3 regions of the Streptomyces sp. NPDC050509 genome follow, and region 2 is predicted to be linked to each of the others. Evidence: riboswitches for the same ligand, from Rfam matches in the RefSeq annotation. Region 2 holds a riboswitch; each other region holds the start of a gene.
The links. A riboswitch is a leader RNA that binds a small molecule or an ion and turns the genes downstream of it on or off. The one in region 2 is predicted to bind cobalamin.
Positions count from the first base shown of each region.

Region 1: linked by a shared signal. The riboswitch ahead of ACIBJC_RS16550 (ribonucleoside-diphosphate reductase subunit alpha) and the one ahead of ACIBJC_RS30450 (cobalamin biosynthesis protein) in region 2 are both predicted to bind cobalamin.
Region 3: linked by a shared signal. The riboswitch ahead of ACIBJC_RS06750 (histidinol phosphatase) and the one ahead of ACIBJC_RS30450 (cobalamin biosynthesis protein) in region 2 are both predicted to bind cobalamin.

Region 1 is NZ_JBITHL010000005.1:231,745-238,248, reverse strand. It holds gene ACIBJC_RS16560 (carbon starvation CstA family protein) at 1-1,113, shown strand, start outside; gene ACIBJC_RS16555 (YbdD/YjiX family protein) at 1,110-1,328, shown strand; cobalamin riboswitch at 1,433-1,575, shown strand; gene ACIBJC_RS16550 (ribonucleoside-diphosphate reductase subunit alpha) at 1,721-4,147, shown strand; gene ACIBJC_RS16545 (ribonucleotide-diphosphate reductase subunit beta) at 4,147-5,169, shown strand; gene ACIBJC_RS16540 (SDR family oxidoreductase) at 5,270-6,019, opposite strand; gene ACIBJC_RS16535 (D-alanyl-D-alanine carboxypeptidase family protein) at 6,240-6,504, shown strand, end outside.
Region 2 is NZ_JBITHL010000012.1:59,768-66,271, forward strand. It holds gene ACIBJC_RS30440 (anion permease) at 1-1,010, shown strand, start outside; gene ACIBJC_RS30445 (hypothetical protein) at 1,023-1,286, shown strand; cobalamin riboswitch at 1,406-1,526, shown strand; gene ACIBJC_RS30450 (cobalamin biosynthesis protein) at 1,563-2,570, shown strand; gene ACIBJC_RS30455 (cobyric acid synthase) at 2,567-4,123, shown strand; gene ACIBJC_RS30460 (putative cobaltochelatase) at 4,194-6,299, shown strand; gene cobO (cob(I)yrinic acid a,c-diamide adenosyltransferase) at 6,299-6,504, shown strand, end outside.
Region 3 is NZ_JBITHL010000002.1:317,981-324,484, forward strand. It holds gene ACIBJC_RS06730 (LacI family DNA-binding transcriptional regulator) at 1-132, opposite strand, end outside; gene ACIBJC_RS06735 (MMPL family transporter) at 613-2,844, opposite strand; gene ACIBJC_RS06740 (response regulator transcription factor) at 3,065-3,364, opposite strand; gene ACIBJC_RS06745 (glycoside hydrolase family 76 protein) at 3,504-4,979, opposite strand; partial or broken gene ACIBJC_RS06750 (histidinol phosphatase) at 5,185-5,310, opposite strand; gene ACIBJC_RS06755 (hypothetical protein) at 5,279-5,494, shown strand; cobalamin riboswitch at 5,527-5,662, opposite strand; cobalamin riboswitch at 5,788-5,913, shown strand; gene ACIBJC_RS06760 ((2Fe-2S) ferredoxin domain-containing protein) at 5,977-6,354, shown strand; partial or broken gene ACIBJC_RS06765 ((2Fe-2S)-binding protein) at 6,441-6,504, shown strand, end outside.

The DNA of each region.
Region 1 (6,504 bases), on a different contig from region 2:
ACGCCGAAGATGGTCCAGAAGGAGACGCAGATCCGGATGATCGGTTACGGCGCGATGCTGACCGAGTCGTTCGTCGCGATCATGGCGCTGATCGCCGCCTGCATCATCGACCCGGGCCTGTACTTCGCGGTCAACTCCCCGGCCGGTGTCATCGGCGGTACGGTCGACTCCGCGTCGCAGGCGGTCGCCAACCTCGGCTTCACCATCTCGCCCGACCAACTCGCCCAGGCGGCGAAGGACGTCGAGGAGACCAGCCTGCTGTCGCGTACCGGCGGCGCGCCGACCTTCGCCCTCGGCATGGCGGAGATCTTCTCGTCCGTCGTCGGCGGCACCGCCATGAAGGCGTTCTGGTACCACTTCGCGATCATGTTCGAGGCGCTGTTCATCCTCACCACGGTCGACGCGGGGACCCGCGTCGGGCGCTTCATGCTCCAGGACATGCTCGGCAACGTGTACAAGCCGATGCGCCAGGTGAGCTGGAAGCCGGGCGTCTGGTTCGCCAGCGCGGTCGTGGTCGGCGGCTGGGGCTACTTCCTCTGGGTCGGCGTCCATGACCCGCTGGGCGGCATCAACCAGCTCTTCCCGCTCTTCGGCATCGCCAACCAGCTCCTGGCGGCCGTGGCGCTCGCCGTCTGCACCACGCTCCTGGTCAAGTCCGGCCGCCTGAAGTGGGCCTGGGTGACAGCCGTACCGCTCGCCTGGGACGCGGCCGTCACCCTCACCGCGAGCTGGCAGAAGATCTTCTCGGGCGACCCGAGGGTGGGATTCTTCACCCAGCGCGACGTGTACCAGTCGGCCATCGACCGGGGCGAGGTGCTGGCCCCGGCCAAGACCATGGACGACATGCACACCGTCGTCACCAACTCCACGGTGGACGGGGTGCTCTCGGCCCTCTTCGCGGTCCTCATCCTCGTGGTCATCGCGGACGCGGGACGGGTCTGCTTCAAGGCGATCCGCGATCCGGAGTCGGTCCGGCTGGTGGAGACCCCGTACACCGAGTCCAGGATCGTCGCCCCGGCCGGCATGATCCCCACCAAGGAGGAGAAGGCGGAGCTGGCCGCCGCCGAGGCCACGGCGCGGGAGAGCGTCCCGGCGGGGACGGGCCCGGCATGACCTGGCCCCGGAGCCGGGCGGAGCGGGTACGGCACGTGGCCCGGCGGGTCCGCTGGTACGTGCGGGAGTTCACCGGCGAGTCGGCGTACGAGCGCTACGTGGCCCACGCCACCGCCGGTGACCCGGCCGGCCAGGTCATGACCCGCCGCGCCTTCGAACGCAGCCGCACGGACGCCCGTGAGGCCGACCCGCGCGAGGGGTTCCGCTGCTGCTGAGCGCCGGCCGAACGCTCGCCGAGCCCTTACCGAGCGCTCGCCGAGCCCGCCGCTGAACTCGTACCGCGGCGACGCACGACACAACATCTGGGGGGTGGCGCACCGCGCGCCCCCCAGATGTATGCTCGACCTCGCTGTCGACGCAGGGGAATCCGGTGTGAATCCGGAACTGTCCCGCAACGGTGTACTGTGGCGCGCTTTGTCGTGCCCTCCAGTCCGAACACCTGCCGGCAGTGCGTCCGGCTCGACCGAACCGGACGCCCAGACGTCCGGGCCTCGCGGTTGGGCCGGTGGACGCGGCGCGGTGTGCCTCCCCGCAAGGGCATGGGTACGTCCGTGCGCGCGGACCCGTGCCTCCTCGTGGCCCAGAGCCGAGCGAGGGAGAGCACCACGTGACCATCGCGCCAGCGGATCCGGTTTCAGTTGTCTCGGAGGCAGAGTCCGAGCACGGGGCGGCGCCCGCCGCCGGGCAGGCCGACGCCCCCGGCACCGCGCTGCTGCGGACCCTGACCGAGCTGACCGCCGATCTGCCCGACGCCGACCCGGGCAGGATCGCCGCCGCCGCACTGCGTGGCCGCAACGCCCGTTCGGACGAGGCCGAGCTGCGCGAGCTGGCCACGGAGGCGGCGGCCGGACAGATCTCCGAGGACCCGGTCTACTCCCGTCTCGCCGCCCGGCTGCTCACCCGTACGATCGCCGACGAGGCGGCGTCCCAGGGCGCCGTGTCGTTCTCCGCGTCCATCGCCGTCGGGCAGCGCGAGGGCCTGATCGCGGACCGTACGGCCGCCTTCGTGACGCGCCACGCAGACCGGCTCGACGCGCTGATCGACCAGGACGCCGACGACCGCTTCGGCTACTTCGGGCTGCGTACGCTCTACAGCCGCTACCTGCTCCGGCATCCGCTCACCCGTCAGGTGATCGAGACGCCCCAGTACTTCATGCTGCGGGTCGCCGCCGGTCTCGCCGAGGACGAGAGCGCGCACGCGCTGGAAGAGGTCGCCGCGCTCTACCGGCTGATGAGCCGGCTGGACTACCTCCCCTCCTCCCCCACGCTCTTCAACTCCGGCACCCGCCACCCGCAGATGTCGTCCTGCTACCTGCTGGACTCGCCGCTGGACGAGCTGGACTCGATCTACGACCGCTACCACCAGGTGGCGCGGCTCTCGAAGCACGCGGGCGGGATCGGGCTCTCGTACTCCCGTATCCGTTCGCGCGGTTCACTGATCCGGGGGACAAACGGCCACTCCAACGGCATCGTCCCGTTCCTGCGGACCCTCGACTCCTCCGTCGCGGCCGTCAACCAGGGCGGCCGGCGCAAGGGCGCCGCCTGCGTCTACCTGGAGACCTGGCACGCCGACCTGGAGGAGTTCCTCGAACTGCGGGACAACACGGGCGAGGACGCGCGCCGTACGCACAACCTCAACCTCGCGCACTGGATCCCCGACGAGTTCATGCGGCGGGTCGAGTCGGACGGCGTGTGGTCGCTGTTCTCGCCGGTGGACGTGCCGGAGCTGGTCGACCTGTGGGGCGACGCGTTCGACACCGCGTACCGCAAGGCGGAGGCCGACGGTCTCGCCCGCAGGACCATCAAGGCCCGTGAGCTGTACGGCCGGATGATGCGCACCCTCGCGCAGACCGGCAACGGCTGGATGACCTTCAAGGACGCGTCGAACCGTACGGCGAACCAGACCGCCGAGCCCGGCCACACCGTCCACTCCTCCAACCTCTGCACGGAGATCCTGGAGGTCACGGACGACGGCGAGACGGCCGTCTGCAACCTCGGCTCGGTCAACCTGGGCGCGTTCGTGGACGCGGCCACCGGCGAGATCGACTGGGAGCGGCTGGACGAGACCGTCGTCACGGCCGTGACCTTCCTCGACCGGGTCGTGGACATCAACTTCTACCCGACCGAGCAGGCGGGCCGCTCCAACGCCAAGTGGCGCCCGGTGGGCCTGGGCGCGATGGGCCTCCAGGACGTCTTCTTCAAGAAGCGGCTGCCCTTCGACTCCCCCGAGGCCGCCGCGCTCTCCACCCGGATCGCCGAGCGGATCATGCTCGCGGCGTACGAGGCGTCCTGCGCCCTCGCCGAGCGCGACGGCCCGCTCCCCGCCTGGTCGAAGACGCGGGCCGCGCGCGGGGTGCTCCACCCCGACCACTACGACGTGGAGCTGAACTGGCCGGAGCGCTGGGCGGCGCTGCGCGCCCGGGTGGCGAAGACCGGCATGCGCAACTCGCTCCTCCTCGCCATCGCGCCGACGGCGACCATCGCGTCGATCGCGGGTGTGTACGAGTGCATCGAGCCGCAGGTTTCGAACCTGTTCAAACGCGAGACGCTCTCAGGGGAGTTCCTCCAGGTCAACTCCTACCTGGTGGACGAGTTGAAGCGGCTCGGCGTCTGGGACGCGCAGACGCGCGAGGCGCTGCGCGAGTCGAGCGGCTCGGTGGCGGGCTTCACCTGGATCCCGGCGGAGGTACGGGAGCTGTTCCGTACGGCCTGGGAGATCCCGCAGCGCGGACTGATCGACATGGCGGCGGCGCGTACACCGTTCCTGGACCAGAGCCAGTCCCTGAACCTGTTCCTGGAGACGCCGACCATCGGGAAGCTCAGCTCGATGTACGCGTACGCCTGGAAGAAGGGGCTGAAGACGACGTACTACCTGCGGTCCCGCCCGGCGACCCGGATCGCGCGGGCGGCCGGCGGGCAGTCGGCGCCGGCCCCCGCAGCCGCCCCCACCCCCATCCCCGTACAGGCGACCCCGACCGACGAGGCGATCGCCTGCTCCCTGGAAAACCCCGAGTCCTGCGAGGCCTGCCAGTAATGACGTCCACCGAATCAGCGCGGAAGAACCTCCTGGACCCGGGCTTCGAGCTGACGCTCCGCCCCATGCGCTACCCGGACTTCTACGAGCGCTACCGCGACGCGATCAAGAACACCTGGACGGTGGAGGAGGTCGACCTCCACTCCGACGTCGCCGACCTCGCCAAGCTGTCCCCCGGCGAGCAGCACATGATCGGCCGGCTGGTCGCGTTCTTCGCGACGGGCGACTCGATCGTCTCGAACAACCTGGTGCTCACGCTCTACAAGCACATCAACTCCCCGGAGGCGCGGCTCTATCTCTCGCGCCAGCTCTTCGAGGAGGCCGTGCACGTCCAGTTCTATCTGACCCTGCTGGACACGTACCTCCCGGACCCGGAGGACCGCGCGGCGGCCTTCGACGCGGTCGAGGAGATCCCGTCGATCCGCGAGAAGGCGCAGTTCTGCTTCCGCTGGATGGACTCGGTGGAGAAGATCGACCGCCTGGACTCGCAGGCGGACCGGCGCCGCTTCCTGCTGAATCTGATCTGCTTCGCGGCGTGCATCGAGGGCCTGTTCTTCTACGGGGCGTTCGCGTACGTCTACTGGTTCCGCTCGCGCGGCCTGCTGCACGGCCTGGCCACCGGCACGAACTGGGTCTTCCGTGACGAGACCATGCACATGAACTTCGCCTTCGAGGTCGTGGACACGGTCCGCAAGGAGGAGCCGGAGCTGTTCGACGACGCGCTCCGGCAGCAGGTCACGGACATGCTGAAGGAAGCGGTGGAGGCGGAGCTGCAGTTCGGCCGCGACCTGTGCGGCGACGGACTGCCGGGCATGAACACGGAGTCGATGCGCGCGTACCTGGAGTGCGTCGCGGATCAGCGGCTCCAGCGCCTCGGCTTCCCGCCGGTGTACGGATCGCAGAACCCGTTCGCGTTCATGGAGCTCCAGGGCGTCCAGGAGCTGACGAACTTCTTCGAGCGCCGCCCGTCGGCCTACCAGGTGGCGGTGGAGGGCACGGTCGGCTTCGACGACGACTTCTAGTCGTACGGCCGGGGTGAGTTCGGGGCCGGGGCAGGGGCTGGGGGCCGGAGCAGAGGGATTCCCCCGCCCCGGGCCTTCCCCGGCCCCGGCCCCGGTGCGTTCACCAGGGCAGCGGATGCTGGCTCAGGTCCTCGTCCGCGGTGACGGCCGTTCCCGTCGGGCCGCCGGCCGGCAGGGTGGCCATCCTGATGGGGAGCAGGGCCCCCTCCGCGGCGGTCAGCGCGCCCGCGTGCCCGTTCTGGTCGGTCGCCACGGATCCGGGTGAGACGGCGTTGACGAGAATCCGCTCGGCGCGCAGCTCGTTGGCGTACGTGACGGTGAGGGCGTTCAGCGCGGCCTTCGAGGAGTTGTAGGCCAGCAACTGCGGAAAGGCCCGGTTCGACGCGGCGAGGGACACCGAGCCGAGGTTGCTCGTGAGGTTCACGATGCGCGCGGCCTGGGACCGGCGGAGCAGCGGCAGCATCGCGTTGGTCACGGCCACGACGCCGAACACGTTGATCTCGTAGGTGGCGCGCACCTCGTCGACCGAGGTCCGGCTCGGCGCGTGGATGGGCGTGGCGAGCACCCCGGCGTTGTTGACCAGGATGTCGAGCTCGCCGGCCTCGCGGGCGATCGTCTGGGCCGCCGCGTCGACCGACGCCTGGTCGGTGACGTCGAGCTGGACGAATCGCGCGTCGTATCCACGCGCGGCCAGGGTGGAGACGGCCGAGGTCCCGCGGTACGTGTCGCGGGCACCGAGGTAGACCGTCATCCCCATCCCGAGGAGCCCTTCGGCGACCGCGAACCCGATGCCCTTGTTGGCGCCGGTGACCAGGGCCAGCCGCTGCGTGGGACTGATGTGAGTATCCATGATCTGCCCATACTGACCGAGCGGGGTCACCCTGGTTCGGCGGTTCACCGGAATCGTCCCGATGACCGGCCCTCGAACAGGTTCCCCAGGATCTTTACAAGGTTGAACGCAACCAACCGACCCGGTCAGCACGTTTTCCGTGTAGGGGCCACTCACACCCCACGGGCCCCTTCAGCACGACAGTTCCACCACAAGCAATGCAGAGACGGAGCATTTCCTCTTGACTGCCAAGATACTGACCAAGCGCAGGGCCGCCGCCGTCGCCGGTGGCGCGCTGCTCGCGCTCTCCCCACTGGTCGCCCAGACCGCCGCCGCCGCGCAGCCCGAACCCACGGTCTCCGCCAAGGGCGCCGCCCTGTTGGACGGCGACAGCGGCGAGACGCTCTACGGCAAGGACGCGGACACCGTCCGCCCCATGGCCAGTACGGCGAAGATCATGACCGCGTACGTGGTGCTCGACAAGGGCGTCGACCTGGACCGCCAGG
Region 2 (6,504 bases):
GGAATCTCTTCACCTGGCTGCTCGGACTCCCGTCCAGCTCCTCCCACGCGCTCTTCGGCGGCCTGATCGGCGCCACCCTGATGTCCGTGGGCGCCTCCGGCGTCAACGGCGGTGTGGTCGTCACCAAGGTCCTGATCCCCGCGCTCGCCGCCCCCGTGGTCGCCGGGCTCGCCGCCCTGCTGGCGACGAAGCTGACGTACCGGATCGGCCGCGACACGGACGACAAGGCCACCGCCAAGGGCTACCGGGCCGGGCAGATCGCCTCCGCCGGGCTCGTCTCGCTGGCCCACGGCACCAACGACGCGCAGAAGACCATGGGCGTCATCACGCTCGCCCTGGTCACCGGCGGCGTCCTCGCCCCCGGCTCCAACCCGCCCCTGTGGGTCATCGTCTCCGCCGGGATCGCCATCGCGCTCGGCACGTACCTCGGCGGCTGGCGCATCATCCGCACCATGGGCACCGGCCTCACCGACCTCCAGCCGCAGCAGGGCTTCGCCGCCCAGACCAGCGCAGCGACGGTCATCCTGGCCTCCTCGCACCTGGGCTTCTCGCTCTCCACCACGCAGTCCTGCTCCGGTGCCGTGATGGGCGCCGGGCTCGGCCGCAAGGGCGGAGTGGTGCGCTGGTCCACCGCCACCCGGATGTTCGTCGCCTGGGGGCTGACGCTGCCGGCCGCCGGTCTGGTCGCCGCGGGCGCCGAGTTCCTGACCGGCCAGGGCACCTGGGGCATCGCCGTCGTCGCGGTCCTGCTGGTCGCGGGCTCCGCCGGGATCTGGCTCGCCTCGCGCCGCCGTCCGGTCGACCACACCAACGTCACCGCCGGGACCGGCGCCGACACGGACACCGACCTCGCCGCCGAGCCGGCCGGAGTGGTGACCACCGCCATCGCGGCCGTCACCCCGCCTCCCCCGGCGGGCGCCCCCGGCCAGGACCTCTCGACCACCATCCCGGCCCCCGCGGCCACCACCCCGGGCCAGACCGGCGAGCCGGCCCGCCCCGCCACGGTGTAAGGAAGCGACCGTATGAACATCGACTGGGCAGCACTCGGCTCCGTCTTCGGCGTCAGCCTCGTGGCGACCGTCGCCCTCGTGGGCCTCTTCACCCTCGGCATCGTGGGCCTCGCCAAGCGGGGTTCCACGGCCCCCCAGGGCCCGGCCGGCACCTCGGCCGCCGCCTCCACCCCCGCCACCGGCTCCGCACCCCTCGCGGCCCGCGCCGGCGCCTACCTGTGCTTCGCGCTCTGCGTCGGGGCCGTCGCGTACGGGATCAGTCTCATCGTGGCCTGAGCCCACGAGCGGCCCTCAGAGGAGCCCCGCATCGGCCGACCGGTCCGATGTGGGGCTCCGCACACTGTCCCGTCGCAGGTCAAGGATGAGTTGACGGGTGTTGCACGGCGTGGTGGACTTCCGAGGCCATTGACGACGGCAGTAGAGGAAGCCGGTGCGAATCCGGCGCGGTCCCGCCACTGTCACTGTGAGTCTCGCCTCCAGGAGCCAGGAACTCTCGCCGTCGCACTACGTACGTCGAACCGGGGCGCGGACCCTGAGTGAGGACACTTCGCCATGCCTGGCTGCGGTTCCGCCGCGCGCGGCGGTTCAGCCGCCCCTGCCGCCGAGCGGGTCTTCGCGTACGGCGCCACCCTCGGCCTGCTGGGCGACCGGCTGTTCGGCGATCCGCGCCGGGGACATCCGGTGGCCGCCTTCGGGCGGGCCGCCGGGGCCGTCGAGCGCGCGCTGTGGCACGACCACCGCGGCTGGGGCGCGCTGCACACCGCGCTCTGCGCCGGAGGCGCCGCCGGGGCCGCGGCCCTGGCCGCCACCGCGGTACGCCGCGGCCCCGCCGCCTCCGTGGCGCTGACCGCCGCCGCCACCTGGTCCGTGGTCGGGGGCACCTCGCTGGGCCGCGAGGCGCGGGCCGTCGGCGCGGCGCTGGCCGCCGGGGACCTCGAAGGCGCCCGGCGGCGCCTGCCGCATCTGTGCGGGCGCGACCCGTACTCCCTGGACGAGGCGCAGATAGCGCGCGCCGTCGTGGAGTCCGTCGCCGAGAACACCTCCGACGCCGTCGTGGGCGCCCTGGTGTGGGGCGCGGTCGCCGGGGCGCCGGGGCTCGTCGGGTTCCGCGCCGTGAACACGCTGGACGCGATGGTGGGCCACAAGAGCGAGCGTTACCGCCGGTTCGGCTGGGCGTCGGCCCGCCTCGACGATGTCGTGGGGTGGCCGGGGGCCCGGCTGACCGCCGCGCTGGCCGTCGCCGCCGGGGCGGACAGGCGCGGCGCGCTGCGGGCCGTACGGCAGGACGCGCACCGCCATCCGAGCCCCAACGCGGGCCCGGTGGAGGCGTCGTTCGCCGGGGCCCTGGGCGTACGCCTCGGCGGGACGCTCACGTACGGCGGGCGGGTGGAGCACCGGCCCGTCCTGAACGGCAGGGGGCGCCCGGTCGGGGTCCCGGACATCGAGCGCGCCGTGCGGCTGGCCCGCCGGGTCAACGTGCTCGCTCTCGCGGCCTGTGTCACGGGCCGCCTCGTGTACGGCGCGGTGCGCGCGGCCGGGACCACCAGGAGGCGTGGATGAGCCGGAACAGCGGCGGCACCGGGCTCGGCGGAGGGCTGCTGATCGCCGGCACGACCTCCGACGCGGGCAAGAGCGTCGTCACGGCGGGGATCTGCCGCTGGCTGGTGCGCCGGGGCGTGAAGGTGGCGCCGTTCAAGGGCCAGAACATGTCGCTGAACTCGTTCGTGACACGCGAGGGCGCCGAGATCGGGCGCGCCCAGGCGATGCAGGCGCAGGCCGCGCGCGTGGAGCCGACCGCGCTGATGAACCCCGTCCTGCTGAAGCCGGGCAGCGACCGCAGCAGCCAGGTGGTGCTGATGGGCAAGCCCGTCGGGGAGCTGAGCGCCCGGGGCTACCACGGGGGACGGCAGGAGGCACTGCTCGGGCCCGTGCTGGCGTGCCTGGAGGAGCTGCGGTCCACGTACGACGCCGTGATCTGCGAGGGCGCGGGCAGCCCGGCCGAGATCAATCTCCGTCGTACCGACATCGTGAACATGGGGATCGCGCGGGCCGCGCGGCTCCCGGTGGTCGTGGTCGGGGACATCGACCGGGGCGGGGTCTTCGCGTCCTTCTTCGGGACGACCGCGCTGCTGAGCCCCGAGGACCAGGCGCTGGTCGCCGGGTATCTCGTCAACAAGTTCCGGGGAGATGTCTCGCTGCTGGAGCCGGGGCTCGACATGCTCCGGGGGCTGACCGGGCGGGCGACGCTCGGGGTGCTGCCCTTCCGGCACGGTCTGGGCATCGACGAGGAGGACGGTCTGCGGGTCTCGCTGCGCGGCGCCGTGCGCGAGTCGGTGGTGGCTCCCCCGTACGGCGCGGACGTGCTGCGGATCGCGGTCTGCGCCGTACCGCTGATGTCGAACTTCACCGATGTGGACGCGCTGGCGGCCGAGCCCGGGGTCGTGGTGCGGTTCGTGGACCGTCCCGAGGAGCTGGCCGACGCCGACCTGGTGATCGTGCCGGGCACGCGCGGCACGGTGCGGGCGCTGGCGTGGCTGCGGGAGCGCGGGCTGGCCGACGCGCTGGCCCTGCGGGCCGCCGAGGGCCGCCCCGTGCTGGGGATCTGCGGCGGCTACCAGATCCTCGGCGAGCGGATCGACGACGAGGTGGAGTCCCGGGCGGGTGAGGTGGCCGGGCTCGGACTGCTGCCCGTACGCGTCAGGTTCGAGCGGGAGAAGACCCTCGCGCGGCCGGTCGGGGTGGCCCTCGGCGAGCGGGTCGAGGGGTACGAGATCCATCACGGTGTCGCGGACGTGCGCGGCGGGGACGCTTTTGTCACGGACTCGGAAGGGCGGGCGCTGGACGGCTGCCGGGCCGGGTCCGTCCAGGGCACGCACTGGCACGGGGCGCTGGAGAGCGACGCGTTCCGGCGGCGGTTCCTGACGGAGGTGGCGCGGACGGCCGGCCGGCGGTTCGTGCCAGCGCCGGACACGAGCTTCGGCGCGCTGCGCGAGGAGCAGCTCGATCTGCTCGCTGACCTCGTCGAGGAGCACGCGGACACGGCCGCGCTGCTGCGCCTGATCGAGGAGGGCGCCCCGGCCGGGCTGCCGTTCATCCCTCCGGGGGCCCCGTGAGCACCGTAGGACTGAGCACCGTGGGACGCCGTCCGGTCATCGATGAGTCATTCGAAGGAGCGATCAGCCTATGAGCACCCCTTTTCCGTTCACCGCCGTGGTGGGGATGGACGATCTGCGGCTCGGCCTGCTGCTGAACGCGGTCAGTCCGGCGGTCGGCGGCGTTCTCGTACGGGGTGAGAAGGGCACGGCGAAGTCGACGGCCGTACGGGCGCTGGCCGCCCTGCTGCCCGAGGTGCCGGTGGTGACGGGGTGCCGGTTCAGTTGCGACCCGGCCGCGCCGGATCCGCGCTGCCCGGACGGTCCGCACGATCCGGACGGTCCGCACGGGAGCGTCCCCGGCGAGGCGCGGGCCGCGCGGATGGTCGAGCTGCCCGTGGGCGCGTCCGAGGACCGGCTCGTGGGGGCGCTGGACATCGAACGGGCGCTCTCGGAGGGCGTGAAGGCGTTCGAGCCCGGACTGCTCGCGGACGCGCACCGCGGGGTGCTGTACGTGGACGAGGTCAACCTGCTCCACGACCACCTCGTGGACCTGCTGCTGGACGCGGCGGCCATGGGCGCCTCGTACGTCGAGCGCGAGGGCGTCTCCGTACGGCACGCCGCGCGCTTCCTGCTCGTCGGGACGATGAACCCGGAGGAGGGCGAGCTGCGGCCCCAGTTGCTGGACCGCTTCGGGCTGACCGTGGAGGTCGCGGCGTCCCGCGAGCCCGACCTGCGGGTGGAGGTGGTACGGCGGCGGCTCGCGTACGACGACGACCCGGCCGGGTTCGCGGCGCGCTGGGCCGGCGAGGAGACCGCGCTGCGGGAGCGGATCGTCGCGGCGCGCGCGCTGCTGCCGGGCGTGCGCCTCGGGGACACGGCGCTGCGTCAGATAGCCGCGACCTGCGCCGCCTTCGAGGTGGACGGGATGCGCGCGGACATCGTGATGGCGCGGACGGCGACGGCGCTGGCGGCGTGGGCGGGGCGTACGGACGTCACCGCCGACGACGTACGGCAGGCGGCGCTGCTGGCGCTGCCGCACCGCAGGCGCCGTAACCCCTTCGACGCGCCGGGGCTCGACGAGGAGAAGCTCGACGACACGCTGGAGGAGTTCCAGGGCGACGAGGACGGCGAGGACCCGGATCCCGACGGCCCCGACGGGCCCGGAGGCGGGGGCGGGCAGCCGCCGCGCGGCGGCCCCGAGGCCCCCGACACGCCCGCGCAGGACGGTCCGGCGCAGGACGACACGCCCGGCCCTCAGGAGACGGACGCCCAGCCAGAAACACAGCCCGAGGGCGGGCAGCCGCGCGCCGGGGCCGGTGAGCAGGCCCCCGTACGGTCCGCCGAGCCGTTCCGCACGAAGGTGCTGAGCGTGCCGGGGCTGGGCGAGGGCGCGGCAGGGCGCCGCTCCCGGGCCCGTACCGAGCGCGGCAGGACGACCGGGTCGCGGCGGCCCCGGGGCGCGCTGACCAAGCTGCATCTCGCGGCGACCGTGCAGGCGGCGGCGCCGCACCAGCGGGCGCGCGGGCGCAGCGGTCCCGGTCTCGTGGTGCGCAGGGACGATCTGCGGCAGGCGACCAAGGAGGGGCGCGAGGGCAATCTCGTGCTGTTCGTGGTCGACGCGTCCGGTTCGATGGCGGCGAGGCGGCGGATGAGCGCCGTGAAGGGCGCGGTGCTGTCCCTGCTGCTCGACGCGTACCAGCGGCGCGACAAGGTCGGTCTGGTCACCTTCCGGGGGAAGGACGCGGAGCTGGCGCTGCCGCCGACGTCCTCGGTGGACGCGGCGGCGGCCCGGCTGGAGTCGCTGCCGACGGGCGGGCGCACCCCGCTGGCGGCCGGGCTGCTGAAGGCGCACGACGTGCTGCGGGTGGAGCGGATGCGGGACCCCGCGCGCCGTCCGCTGCTGCTGGTGGTGACGGACGGGCGGGCGACGGGCGGCCCGGACCCGGTGGCGCTGGCGGCGCGCGCGGCGCGGCTGCACGCGGCGGACGGGACGGCGTCGGTGGTCGTGGACTGCGAGGCGGGTCCGGTACGGCTCGGGCTGGCCGCCTCGCTCGCCGGCGAGCTGGCGGGGACGGCGATCACCCTGGACGAGCTGCGGGCCGACAGCATCGCCGGACTGGTCAGGGACGTACAGCAGAGGAGTGACGGACACCGCGAGGGTTACGTCACCGGGGACCCCAGGAGGGCCGCTTAATGCCGCAGGGACAGCCGGAGAACGTACCGGACGACGGTCTCACCACCCGCCAGCGCCGCAACCGTCCGCTGGTGCTCGTCCACACGGGCACCGGCAAGGGCAAGTCGACGGCGGCGTTCGGACTGGCGCTGCGCGCGTGGACGCAGGGGTGGCCGATCGGGGTCTTCCAGTTCGTGAAGTCCGCGAAGTGGAAGGTCGGCGAGGA
Region 3 (6,504 bases), on a different contig from region 2:
GCCCAGCTCGGCCGCGGCGGCGAGAACGCGGGACCGGGAGTCGGACGAGGTCTGGCTGCTCCCGTTGAGTACCCGGGACGCGGTACCCAGCGAGACCCCGGCCCGTGCCGCGACGTCCTTGATCGTGGTCACCGGCTCCACCTCCTTGTGGAAACGTTTCCATGGCGGGAATGACTCAAAGATCGCACACGGAACGCGAATGGAGCAAGACCTGTCCGCGTCCTGAGGCGGAAGCACCCGCGCGGGAGAACTCGGCCCAGGCGCGGGACGTCCGCTCCCGAGTGCCCCGTGATCTCACGGACTCTGTTCGGCAACTCGCTGCGGGGGTCGGTGAGTTGAAGGTCCGCTGTCGGTCGCTGGGGACGGTCCGGTGTCCCCGTGTCAGCCCGGGTGGAGGGCGTCCTTCAAGGGCGCCCCTACCTGATCCTGTGGAGCGCCCGCGGAGCGCCTTCTTCGACCAGCACCTCCGCCACCACCGGGGCCACCTGCTGGAGGGTCCGTCCGCCGTTCCCCGTCCCACGGGTCCGGCGAGTGCGGGGCCGATACCGCCAGGGCGGCCCCGGTCCGAAGGGGTGGCCGCCTGCGGGAGGCGGCCACCGGTGTTGCGTGGGTCTACTTGCTGAGGACGAGTTCGGGGTTGTCCCGGTCGGTCTGTGCCGTGGGGGCGGGGTGTTCGCGGGTGATGGCCTCGCCCTCGATGTCGATGCCGGGCAGGATCCGGTCGAGCCATCGGGGCAGGCGCCAGGCGCGGTCGCCGAGGAGGGCGAGGACGGCGGGCACGATGGCCATCCGGACGACGAAGGCGTCGAAGAGGACCGCGATGGCCAGACCGAACCCGATCATCTTGATCATGGATTCGCCGGCACCGACGAATCCGGCGAAGACCGCCACCATGATCAGCCCGGCGGCGACGACCACGCGACCGCTGGTACGGAATCCGGAGACGATCGCCTGCGCGGGCCGTTCACCGTGGACGTATGCCTCGCGGATCCGGGAGACCAGGAAGACCTCATAGTCCATGGCGAGGCCGAACACGATCCCCACCAGGAAGATCGGCATCATCGACATGATCGGGCCGGTCTGTTCGACGCCGAGGAGTTCCGCGCCGTGGCCGTACTGGAAGACCGCGACGACCACACCGAGCGAGGCCAGTACGGAGAGCAGATAGCCCAGGGCCGCCTTCAGCGGTACCAGCAGGGAGCGGAAGACGAAGAGCAGCAGGACGATCGCCAGGCCGACCACGACGATCAGGTACGGCACGAGCGCGTCCTGGAACTTCTTCGCGACGTCGATGTTCATCGCGGTGCTGCCGGTGACCTCGTACGTGGCCCCGGACTGCTGCTCGATGCCGGAACGTTCGGCCCGGATGGTCTTGACCAGGTCGATCGTCCTGGAGTCCGTGGGGCTGGTGGAGGGGGTGGCGGAGAGTATCGCGGCGTCGCCGGCCTGGTTGAACTGCGCCGGGGAGACGGAGACGACACCCGGGGTGTCCGCGATCCGCTGGCTGATCACGGCGGTGGCCGCCTTGGCATCGTCGGCCCCCTTGGTGTCCACGACGATGGTGAGGGGGCCGTTGAAGCCGGGGCCGAAGCCGTCGGCGAGGGCGTCGTAGGCGCGGCGTTCGGTGGTGGAGGTGGGTTTGGCCTCGTCGCCGGGCATGCCGAGCTGGAGGTCGGCGGCCGGCACGGCGAGTACGCCGAGGCCCACGACGCCGAGCAGCAGTACGGGCAGGGGGTGGCGTATGACCAGGCGTGCCCAGCGGCTGCTGGCGTTCTCCGCGTTGCCGGCGTTGTCGGTCTTGGTACGGCGGGGCTTCCGGCCCTTGCGGACACGGCGCGCGAGCACGGCGTTGGGCCAGAAGCCGAGGAGCGCCGGGACCAGGGTCAGGCAGATGAGGACGGAGACGACGACGGCGCCGGCCGCGGTGAGCCCCATCTTGGTGAGCATCGGGATGCCCACCACCGACAGCCCGGCCAGCGCGATGACGACGGTCAGTCCGGCGAAGACCACGGCGGACCCGGCCGTACCGACGGCCATGCCCGCGGCTTCCCGCGCGGCCCGGCCCTTTCCGCGTTCCTCGCGGTAGCGGGAGACCACGAACAGGGCGTAGTCGATGCCGCAGGCCAGCCCCAGCATCGAGGCGAGCGTCCCGCTGGTCAGAGACAGTCCGAACGTGCTGCCCAGGGCGATGATGGCGGTCATGCTGACGGCGACGCCGATGACCGCGGTCAGCAGCGGCAGCCCGGCCGCGGCCATGGACCCGAAGGTGATCAGCAGAACCACCGCCGCGATCGCGATACCGATCATCTCGGCGGACCCGCCCGCGGCAGGCTGGGTCGCCAGGGCGTCTCCGCCGATCTCGATGGTCAGACCCGCGTCCCGGGCCTGGTCGACGGCGCGCTCCAGGTGTTCCTTGCCGGCATCGGTCAGGTCACCGGCAGGTGCCTTGAAGGAAATGGTGGCGTAGGCCGTGGAGCCGTCCTCGCTGACGGCCTTCGCCTGGAAGGGGTTCACCGCACCGGCCACCTGTGGGCCATCGGCGGCCTCGTCGACCAGATCCTCGATCGCGCCCTTGTTCTCGGCGGCGGTGACCTTCTCCCCGCTCGGCGCGATGAACACGATCCGGGCGCTCGCCCCGTCGGCCCCCGTGCCGGGGAACCGCTCGTCCAGGAGGTCGAACGCCTTCTGGGACTCGATGCCCGGCATCGCGAACCCGTCGTCGGGCGAGGCCGGGGCCTTCATGGCGGCGAAGCCGACAGCGGCCAGGACGGCTATCCAGAGGAAGGTGACGCACCATCGCCACCGGAAGGCGATGCGGCCCACGTGATACAGAAAAGTTGCCATGACGGTGAGAAAGCCTCCACAACGGCGGTACAAGACAGGGGAAGAGAGGCTTTCTTCGTCCGCGTCGGCCGGGGGCCGGGACGGTGTGCCTCATTGATCTCCACGATCCCGTCCGGCCGGCTCCGCCACGAGGGAGCACCCTCCCGAACCAGGGGTGTAGCCAGCTACACCCCCCAGGCGATCCTTGGCGTTCTGCCCCTTCTCCTGGCGCGGGTGGGGATCAGCCGCTGTCTTCGGCCGTCCTGAGCCTCGTGCGCTTCACGTGATCGCGGCCGGCGCACCGCCCATGTCCGTTCCAGGAACGGGTGAAGCCCATCTGATAGGCGACCACGACGGGCTGGGCCCGGTCGCGCGTGCCCAGCTTGGTCATGATGCGGTTGACATGCGTCTTCGCGGTGTGGGGCGACACATGGAGCTGTTTCGCGATGTCGTCGTTGGACAGCCCGGCGGCGACGAGGCCGAGCACCTCGCGTTCGCGTTCGGTGAGGCGGTCCGTTCCGGGCGGTGCCGGACGCAACACGGGCTCGGGTCTGGTCAGGTAGTGGGCGATGAGCGCTCTGGTGGCCTTGGGCGACAGCAGTTCCTCGCGATGGTCTCCCGTGCGATCAGGTCGGCGGCCCGGTTGCCCGTACCCCGGTACGTCCTGGAGGGCGGGGCGGTCAGGGCGCCGCGTTCAGCAGGTCGAGCGCGCTGTGCTGGCGTGCCGCGTCCGTCGTGTCGAGGGGTCCGTTCCAGCGCAGCCCGTACTGGCCGAGAGGATTGCGGTCACGGGCGTACGCGGCGTCCGCCTGCCTGGACAGATACGCCGTGTACGGGTGGTCGGCGAGCGCCGCGTTGAGCTTGCCGAGCCCGCGGACGTGCGCGCCCTTGAAGGACGGGCCGTCGGCCCCGCAGTCACCGCCCTCGCACGGGTCGCGCAGGATGCCGCCGGTGTTCAGGGACGAGGAGGTGGTGGCCGCGTCGGCGATCTGTCGTGCCGTGGTGAGGAGCGCGGCGTCCTGGGTGGCTCGGTTCAGCTCCGTGAGCGCTCCGAGCAGCACACCCTGGTTGTACGACCAGACGGCGGCGCCGTTGTTACGGCAGGTGGACAGATCGATGCCGTCGTTCACCAGGCGCGAACTGTTGACCATCCCGGTCCCCTGGAACCACGACCAGCCGGCGCGGGCCCGGCCCAGATAGGCGGTGTCGCCGGGGATGCGGTTGTGCAGTGCCGCGTTGAGCTGGATGTAGAGGGAGTTGGCGATGGCGTTCTTGTAGGTCTTCGCGGTGCTCCACCACACACCGCCGCCGCAGACGCCGTCCCAGTACGAGGCCATGTGATCGGCGTCCGCGCGTGCGGTGTTCAGATAGCGGCTGTCACCGGTCGCGTCGTACGCGGCGATCCAGGCCAGCCCCCACCACCCGGTGTCGTCGATGTAGTCGTTGCGGAACTGGCCTCCCTGTGCGTTCAGTTGGCGATCGTAGGTGTTGGCGATGGCGTAGCGGTAGCTGGGCATCCCCGAAACGCGGATGTTGTCGATGACCGCGGTGAGCGCGTTGGCCGAGTTCCACCAGCCGGTGGTGTCGAACAGCCCGGTGCCGTTGTTGTAGAACTGCATCTGCGCCGTGGCCGCGGCCGTCCGGCGGTCCCACGCGTTCCAGGTCGTACGCGCCCAGGGTGTGCAGGCGATGTCCGTACGGTCGCCGGCCTTTCCGCAGGCGCGCAGCGCGCCGACCCCGTTGGTGTTCCAGTCGTCCACGTTGTACATGAGGGTGCGCCGGCCGCGCTGTCCGGCGGGCACGGTGGTGGCGCCGAGGCGGCTGCCGGAGCTCCAGGTGCGCCCGCCGTCGAAGGACCGGTCGAGCCAGACCTCGTCGCCGGGGCTGCCGTTGTCCGTCGAGGCCCAGCCCATCGCGTCCTGGTCGTCGAAGTGGAGGACGATCGAGCGGGAGAAGAGGGTGGTGGAGACGGGGCGACGGTCCTGCGGTGAGAGCGCGGGGTCGCGCGCGTCGCAGTACGTGTTGCAGATGGCCGCGGTCGGGGCGGCGCCCACGGCCGCGGCCGGGGCCACGGCTTGTGGGTTCAGGGCAGCGAGAAGCGCCACGGCGAGCAGTGCCACCAGATGACGCATCCGGACTGACAACGTTATCGACATGAGCGTCTCCGGGATCGACGAGATGGCTGAGAGCGCTCCCGGAACGTATGGCAATGGCGTGCCCACGTCAATGCGTCCTGAGCTTCCTCGCCTTCCGTCCCCCGGTGACGTGGGCCCTTCCGTTGGAGGGGACCAGGCCGGCGGGTGGGGCGACGGCCTTACCGGTCAGGCGCTCGGGAGGACTTGCCGCCGTCCGGCTCTGTTGTCACTCGGGCAGGAAGGTCACCTGGGGCGCCCCCGTGCGCGGATGGACGGTGACCACGCCCGTGACCTGGTACACGTCGGCCAGGAGTCGGGGTGTGAGGACTTCGGCGGGTGGGCCGCAGGCCACGCATCAGCCACAGGAAGAACGGCCCGCCGCACAGCGCGGTGAGTACGCCGACCGGATGCCGACCAGGGTCGCCGTCAGCGGCAGGACGACGAACCGCTTGTTCCTCACCGCGGGTACGTCGGCGAGGACGGGCTGGACGAGCGGGAACTTCTTCCTCTGCTCGACGCTCCCGGAGCCGGCCTAGTCGTAGAGGGCGATGACCTCGGGCCGACACTCGTCGACCTGCTCCCAGGAGACGTCGCCGAAGACGTCGTCCAGGTCGGCGAAGATTCCCCTTTCCGTACATGGCGTACGGATGAGGACGAACCGCCGGTCACAGTGGCGGGACCGTGCCGGACTCGCACCGGCTTCCTGGTTCCCGTCGCGGCGATGACCAGGCGATATTACGTTCCTTCGGGGGCCGGCAAAGTGCCCCCTTGCTGACAGCGGGGAGAAGGGGGTGGAAGGATGGCCGGAGCAACAAGGCGACGGCGGTCCGAGGAAGCCGGTGGAAATCCGGCGCGGTCCCGCCACTGTGATCGGCGAGCGAGCCCCGCACACGACCACTGCCCGCACAGGGCGGGAAGGCGCGGAGCGAGCCGTGACCCGAGAGCCAGGAGACTCACGCGGTCGCCTCCTCGACGGACCACCGGGGCGGATCTCCCCGGAAGAGAGGAACGATGCGGCATGTCCGCCGACACCGCCCCGCCCGGCCGCGAACCGGTTCCCTGCCGAGTTGTCGTGTGCCGTGACTGCTGCTGCGGCAGCCCGAAGATACCCGGCGTCGACCACGCCGCCCAGACCGCGCGTCTGCGGGCCCAGGTGCCGGTACGGGTCTCCGCCTGCCTGGACGTCTGCGAACAGGCCAACGTCATCGTCGTCCAGCCCTCCGCCGAGGGCCGCGCCGCCGGTGCCCGGCCCGTCTGGCTGGGGCTGGTCAACGATCCGGACGCGACCGAGGACATCGCCGCCTGGGCACGTGCCGGCGGGCCGGGTGTCGCACCTCGGCCGGACATACTCGACCTCTACACCATCACGCCCCCGCGACGGCGTACGGTCTCCTGACCAAACGGACGGAGAGCCGCACGGAGAGCCGGACGGAGGGACAGGAACCGTGGACGACGCCCGTGCCCCCGCCGGGCCGCGCATGCCCCGACCTTACGTTCCGCCGCCGGAGCTGCTGCCTCTACTACCGCGCGCCGAACGGTTCGACGT